One region of the Paenibacillus sp. FSL H7-0357 genome, then DNA from elsewhere that is predicted to be linked to it. Evidence: predicted binding sites of a transcription regulator. Region 1 holds the regulator's gene; the other holds the start of a gene.
What was found. The regulator NrdR, encoded in region 1, represses ribonucleotide reductase genes. The targets are predictions, from matches to a motif close to AACACNATATATNGTGTT.
Positions count from the first base shown of each region.

Region 2: nrdI (class Ib ribonucleoside-diphosphate reductase assembly flavoprotein NrdI) is a predicted target of NrdR. The motif match lies at 2,074-2,091, and genes of this name have one in related genera.

Region 1 is NZ_CP009241.1:2,529,042-2,532,649, forward strand. Features, by position in the region: gene coaE (dephospho-CoA kinase) at 1-445, shown strand, start outside; gene H70357_RS10860 (lytic transglycosylase domain-containing protein) at 445-1,008, shown strand; gene H70357_RS10865 (alpha/beta-type small acid-soluble spore protein) at 1,098-1,316, opposite strand; gene nrdR (transcriptional regulator NrdR) at 1,482-1,958, shown strand; tRNA gene H70357_RS10875 (tRNA-Ala) at 2,129-2,204, shown strand; tRNA gene H70357_RS10880 (tRNA-Lys) at 2,215-2,287, shown strand; gene H70357_RS10885 (zinc-dependent alcohol dehydrogenase family protein) at 3,189-3,608, shown strand, end outside.
Region 2 is NZ_CP009241.1:4,102,930-4,106,537, forward strand. Features, by position in the region: gene nrdE (class 1b ribonucleoside-diphosphate reductase subunit alpha) at 1-1,641, opposite strand, end outside; gene nrdI (class Ib ribonucleoside-diphosphate reductase assembly flavoprotein NrdI) at 1,628-1,987, opposite strand; gene H70357_RS17825 (MFS transporter) at 2,425-3,597, shown strand.

The DNA.
Region 1 (3,608 bases):
GCATTTTGGAGAAGGAATCCTGCTGCCGGATGGAACACTGAACCGCACCAAGCTGGGGGAGATCGTTTTTCATGATCCGGAAGCCCGGCAGGCGCTGAATCAGTTGACGCATCCGGCGATTCGCCAGGAAATCAAAGACCGTATGAACACAATGGAACAAGAAGACCCGCAGCGGTTGACTATTGTAGATATCCCTCTGCTGTATGAATCGGAGCTGGACAACCTTTTCGGGCAAATTGTGGTCGTCTATGTTCCCCGGGAGGTCCAGTTGGACCGGCTGATGGAGCGCAACAGGCTGACTCTGGAGCAGGCCCAAGGAAGACTGGATGCCCAGTTGGATATTGAACTGAAGCGCAGCAGAGCGGACTACATCATCGACAACAGCGGTACTCTTGCCCAAACTGAGCAGCAGGTTGCCGTATTGTGGGACAGGCTGGGCCTATGATGAAATGGCTGCGTAAAAAAAGAGTGCTGCTCCTGTTATTCGTTGGATTCACTGGAATCCTGTTCTTGAGTACCAACTGGATGTCCTGGTTTTATCCGATTTATTATAAAGCAGAAATTCGTGAGCACAGTATTACCTACGATATGGACCCGTTCCTTGTGGCAGCCATCATCCGGGTGGAAACGAACTATAAGACCGGCCGGGAGTCCAAAAAAGGCGCATTGGGACTCATGCAGCTGATGCCGGATACGGCGAAGTGGGCGCTTGAAAAGGCCAAGCTTCCCGATGTCTCACTGCAACAATTGAAGAGGGAGCCATCGGCCAACATTGAGCTTGGAACCTGGTATTTGTCATCGCTTTCCCGCCAGTTTGATGGCAACCGTACCGCTGTAATCGCGGCCTATAACGCAGGCCCCGGGAAAGTGAAGAGCTGGCTGGAAAAGGGCAATTGGGACGGTACAGCGGCTTCCGTGAAGGATATCCCGTTTGGCGAGACCCGGCATTATGTGCAGCGAGTCATTTATTATTACGACCAGTACACGGAGATTTACAGCGAGTTCTAAGGGAGAAGACTGTATTTGTACGAAAAAAGAAGCATTAAACAGCCTTGAGGGCCGTTTAATACTTCTTTAGGCAAGCTTATGGGGACAGGTTATTTGTATTGACCTGCCAGTGATTGCTCAGCCAGGGTTACAAGACGTTTAGTGATGTAACCACCGATCGAACCGTTTTCGTAAGAAGTTTTATTGCCTTGGTATCCATCTGGGGAGAGCGTGATACCTAGTTCTTGGGCAACTTCATATTTCAGTTGTTCCAAGGCACCGCGTGAATTTGGAGCTACCAGGTTATTGGAGCTGTTGTTTTGGCTCATTGCTGTTCACCTCCTATCGGTTGGTAACTGTATTATGTGCCGGACATGGCATATTCATAACAACAAATAAACGGTGTTTTCTGGAAATAAAATCAGCTTACCGGTAGCCGGCGTATGCCGGACCGGAAAGCGACCATTAATGCAAAAGGAAGTGACTTAAGGCTTATGAAATGCCCTTACTGCGATCACACGAATACGAAAGTGCTTGACTCGCGTCCGGCCAACGAGAATAAGTCCATCCGGCGCAGGCGGGAATGTGAGCGCTGCAGCAAGCGGTTTACCACCTTTGAGATGATTGAAGAAACTCCGCTGATCGTGATCAAAAAAGACGGCAGCCGCGAAGAATTCAGCCGCGACAAAATCCTGCGCGGCCTTATCCGTGCCTGCGAGAAACGTCCCGTCTCCGTAGAGCGCCTGGAGTCCATTGTCTCCGAGGTGGAGAAGTCGCTGCGCGGCATCGCCTTAGCCGAAGTGGAGAGCCGCCAGATCGGCGAGCTGGTCATGGAGCAGCTCTACCCTGTCGATGAGGTCGCTTACGTCCGCTTCGCCTCCGTGTACCGCCAGTTCAAGGATATCAACATGTTTATGAAGGAACTGAAGGGACTGCTCTCTAAAAACACCGAGGAGTTTGAGGGGTTGTAGAAGCATTTTGCGCACCCCGAAAAACTTTTTTTGAAAAAGTGTTGACACCGAAGGCGATTTTTTATATTATATAGAAGTCGCCTACGGAACTTAAACATGACGAAGCGATGGGAGCTAACAGCTCAGTCCGGATTTTAGAATACATAGTTGTAGTTCTAAATCAGCCACATGGGGCCATAGCTCAGCTGGGAGAGCGCATCGCTGGCAGCGATGAGGTCAGGGGTTCGATCCCCCTTGGCTCCACCAAATTTCATATGGACTCTTAGCTCAGTTGGTAGAGCAGTAGACTCTTAATCTATTTGTCCAGGGTTCGAGCCCCTGAGAGTCCATCCTAAAGAACGGCAGAAATGCCGTTCTTTTGCTGTTTATGGGAGTTGGAGAAATAAGCAGAGAGTGGGAATTTCTGAGCTGCAAATGCCAACGGCAACAGCCCGCTCGTGCATCCCATCCGGAGCTCAACCTCTGAACCCCAGTTGTTAAAGGTAAACGCCAACTGCCTAGTCCAAATCCCCAAACGTCAAATGCTAATGCTGACTGCCACTCCCAACACTGTATGCCAACGTCGACCACCAGTTACGATTGGCTGGCTGCCCGCTAACTCCGAAATCCAACTTCAGACTAACCACTGCTACCCTGAATTCCTTGCGGACTCCACAGACTTTATTTTCGCTAATCAGCATATATTGCAGAGCTAACGGACCATACTGCGCTTATCCCCCTACATCAGGCAATATTTCATATGAACATCAGCTAATAACTGCATCTGAGTCCGTAAGATAGACGAAACAGCGTTTCTTGGAGAAATAAAGGCGCCCCGGTCCGTAACGATTCACTCGACTCCTCCATCACATAGGCTGCTTGCACATCTCCCAGTGTCCTCCTACGGAGATTTTCAGTATTTTGCATGCGAGCTTCTCGGTAGGTTTTCAACTTTCGTTACCAGGAATTGTTTACAGTTGTCCTTCCTTCACTTGTCAATAAACGATGGAGGCTCAAAAATCATATTGACTTTCTGAAATTGAGTGGATACAATGATACCTACAGGAAACACTGTTACCGTAAATGCGCTTCACTTAACTTTCAAAAAAATCGAAAAATAGTTCTGAGTTTTGGTAACAGTGTTTCTATAGTATAACACAGTATCAAAAAGGAGAGCACCACGATGACAAATAAGGGGATAAGAATTAAGAATCCGGGTAATCAATCTGATCTTCCAGGGAGGACAATACGATGAAAGCTATACAACTGACAAACGGCTTCGGCTTTGAGGAATTAACCATGACGGAAATCGACAAACCAACGCCAGGCCCTAAGGAGGTGCTGATCCGCATGAGGGCAGCTTCTCTCAATTATCGGGATCTAGTGGTCCTCGGCGGATTAATGCCGATCGAAGTTAAATTCCCCTTCATTCCATTATCAGACGGAGCGGGAGAAATTGTAGCCATTGGACAAGGCGTAACTAGATTTCAGGTCGGACAACGAGTAGCAGGTAATTTTCAACAGCGCTTCATTGGCGGCAACCCAAGACCAGGGGTGTTAGAAGAAAGTCTGGGAGGTCCGTTGAACGGAGTAGCGGCCGAGTATGTCGTTCTGCATGAAGACGGAGTCGTCCCTATTCCCGATCACCTCACTTATGAGGAGGCCTCCACC
Region 2 (3,608 bases), 1.6 Mb from region 1:
CGGGATATACATATCCCCGAACAGCTCCTGCACTCTTGGTGTAGCCGGACGGTAATCCGTTGTCAGGTAACGCTCAAAATAAACGCCGGTGGCGTAGTCTGATGCCTCGAAGCCATGGAATGAGCGGCCGGTTGCAGCAGCGATCTCCATGCTCTTCTCCAGGGAATGGAAGTTCATTGTCATGAAGAAGGTCCGGGCAAAGTCGCGGGCTTGCTCGCTTTCATAAGCGATGTTGTTCTTCGCGAGATAGCCGTGAAGATTCATGACGCCTAGACCAACAGAGTGCATCTCTTTGTTCGCTTTAGCTACGCCAGGGGCATTGGAGATACTGGTCATGTCGCTGACAGCAGTCAGGGCGATCATACCTTCATGCACGGATTCGCGGATCTTGCCGTGTTCCATCACGTTGACAATATTCAGGGAAGCCAGATTACAGCTTACATCGCGGCGGATGGTATCCTCCTGTCCGTAATCGGCAATCTCGGTGGTCTCCTGGAGCTGGAAGATTTCGGTACAGAGGTTGGACATTTTGATCTGTCCGACATTTTTCAGGGCATGGGCCGCATTGGCGTTGCTCTTGTTCATGATATAAGGGTAGCCGGATTCCAGCTGGATCATGGCAATTTTGGTCAGCATATCCCGTGCGCTCATGGCCTTCTTCTTCTTAACACGCGGATCGGCCAGCAGCTTATCGTACATGTCATCCAGATCCATATCGTCGAGATGCGTGCCATAGGCTTTGTACACAGTGTATGGGGCAAATACATGCAGCGGTTCATTGTCCTTCGCCAGCTTATAGAAGCGGTTCGGAATGATCAGCCCAATGGACAGAGTTTTGAGCCTTGTTTTCTCGTCGGCGTTAATCTTCTTGCTGTCGAGGAATTCCAGGACATCCCAGCCAAAAATGTTGTAGTAGGCTGCTCCGGAGCCTTTGCGTTGACCCATCTGATCAGCATAGGAGAAGCCGTCCTCCATGAGCTTGAGCACAGGCATGATGCCCTTGGCTGCATCCTCGACACCCTTGATCGTCTCCCCGCGCGAGCGCAGCTTGGACAGGTTGACTGCCACACCGCCGCCGATCTTTGACAGCTGCATGCAGGTATTGAGCACGTAGTTGATCGAATTGAGCGAGTCGTCCATTTCGATAAGGAAGCAGGAGACGAGCTCACCGCGCCGGCTTTTACCGGCATTCAGGAAGGTTGGAGTTGCCGGCTGCAGACGCTGCTCCATCATCGAACGGGCAAGCACTCCGGCAGTATCGGCGTTGCCGCGTCCCAGGTGGAGGGAGACTGCCGCCACACGGTCCGGGTAGTGCTCCAGATATTGCTTGCGGTCATTGCTTTTTACAGCGTAGTCCATGTAGAATTTCGAAGCTGCCATATAGGATGGGAAGCTGAAGTTGTAGCTATGGGCAATCTGGTAGACTTGCTCAATTTCCTCTACGCTGTACTGCCCGTAAAAGTTCTCGTAGAAATCCTGTTCAATCATGTAATCGACCTTGGCTTTTGTATTTGCAAAAACCAGGCTCCGCCGCTCTACATCCCGCATAAATTCGGCTACTGCCTCAAGGTCTTTGTCCAGTTGAAAGAAGCCGCTCTCGTCCCGCTTCATTAACATGTTGTTCAGTTCAATATGCCGCAACCCGGCTCACCTCCTGTTTAATTCGTTCCACATCGCCAAAAGTACCCGATAACTCAAATTTACCGATAACTGGCACATTGTACTGGTCTGCAATCAAGTCTGCACTGTTTGCGAACAGCTTGCCCCAGTTCTTGTTGCCGCTGGCAGCGATGCCTTTCAGATTGGCATAATTGTTCCCCAAGAAAGCAGACACCTTCTCTGGAATCTGTCCAAAGCCGGTGGTATATGTAATTAGCACATAGGGCTCGTCAATCGTCATATGCTCCTCAATCTGCACAGCCGGCAGCTTCAGCTTGCCGATGAAGCGTTTGACGTTTCCTGTTTTTGAATCATACGCGACTAGCATGGTGTCAGTCCCCCTGTAAATATTGAAACTACTCTTAAAATTGTAAAGATTGAATTGCTTAGTTTTAAATACTGAAAAATCATATTAACACTATATTTAGTGTGCGTTGTTTATTTTAATCACTATATGTTGGAAAGTCAATATTGACAAACCACCTTATTCGTTATAAATCTGTCTAGTAAGCGCTTTGCTAGAGTATCGGAATCCCATAACTTCAGGCGGTGCAAGCACTTTTCCACTTCTGAAGAAGCTGACACATTTGTAGGGGGGCTACCCATTACCTTATTATCTGTCTTTATACGGTCCGTTGACTGAATATTGCTATAATCAGTCAAAATATAGCAAGATCCGATGAAAGAATATCAATATTATTATATTTGTGTTTCGATTCGAAGTTGGATCAGATGACAAATACCCAAATAGAGGAGAACCCTAAGATGGTTACGTTATTACTAATGATTATTTATCTCGCATTTATGGGTCTGGGATTGCCAGATGCTTTACTAGGCAGCGCTTGGCCCATTATGCAACACGATATTGGTGCCACAACAGAAATGGCAGGTTATATATCGTTAATAGTCTCATTCTGTACGGTAATATCGAGTTTATTTGCCAGCAGATTGTTGCACAGATACGGTACGGGGAAGGTAACCTTGTTCAGTATACTCTCTACGGCTATTGCTTTGCTTGGATTCTCTATTTCATCAGATTTCATATTTCTAATTCTACTTGCTATTCCTTTGGGCTTAGGAGCAGGTTCCGTGGACGCCGCATTGAGCAACTATGTAGCAATGCATTTCAAAGCCAAGCATATGAACTGGTTGCATTGTTTTTGGGGAATTGGAGCATTTACGGGTCCAATTATAATGTCGTTTTGGCTGAACCGTGATAACAACTGGCGTGCAGGATACGTTACAGTAGGCTTACTTCTGCTTACTATAGCGATGATATTACTGGCGTCTTTGTCTTTATGGAAGATTTTTGAGAAGGAGAGTATAGAGGAAGGAAGCGACGAAAAGAAACTGATCAGCAACAGAGAGGCTTTACGAATCCCAGGGGTGAAAATATCCATGGTTACTATGCTCTGTTACAATGGATCGGAAGCTGCTGCAGGTCTATGGATGGCATCTTTTTTTATAGGGAATAAAGGGGTTTCTCCTGGCACAGCAGCAGCTTTATCTTCCTTATTCTATATTGGAATCATCATTGGACGAATCATATCAGGATTTCTGTCGACCAACGTATCCAGTAAAAACCTGATAAGATATGGTGGGATCGTGGGCTGTTTTGGACTTTTGATTCTTGTTATGCCAGTCCATTATTGGATTTCTGCAGGTGCTCTATTTATTGTGGGGTTGGGCGGAGCACCAATCTATCCAAGCATTGTTCATTCAACACCGGAACGTTTTGGCAAAATAGCTTCCCCAAGTGTCATTGGACTTGCAATGGCAAGCGCTTATACGGGTTCAACCCTAATACCATCATTGATGGGGATATTTGCAAGTCATTTGGGAATGATTATGGTTCCTGTAATACTGCTCATTCTTTTTTGCATCATGCTGATATCTTCTGAAATGGTTAACATAGTTTACAAACGTAAGGTTCGATAGGACAAGAGCAT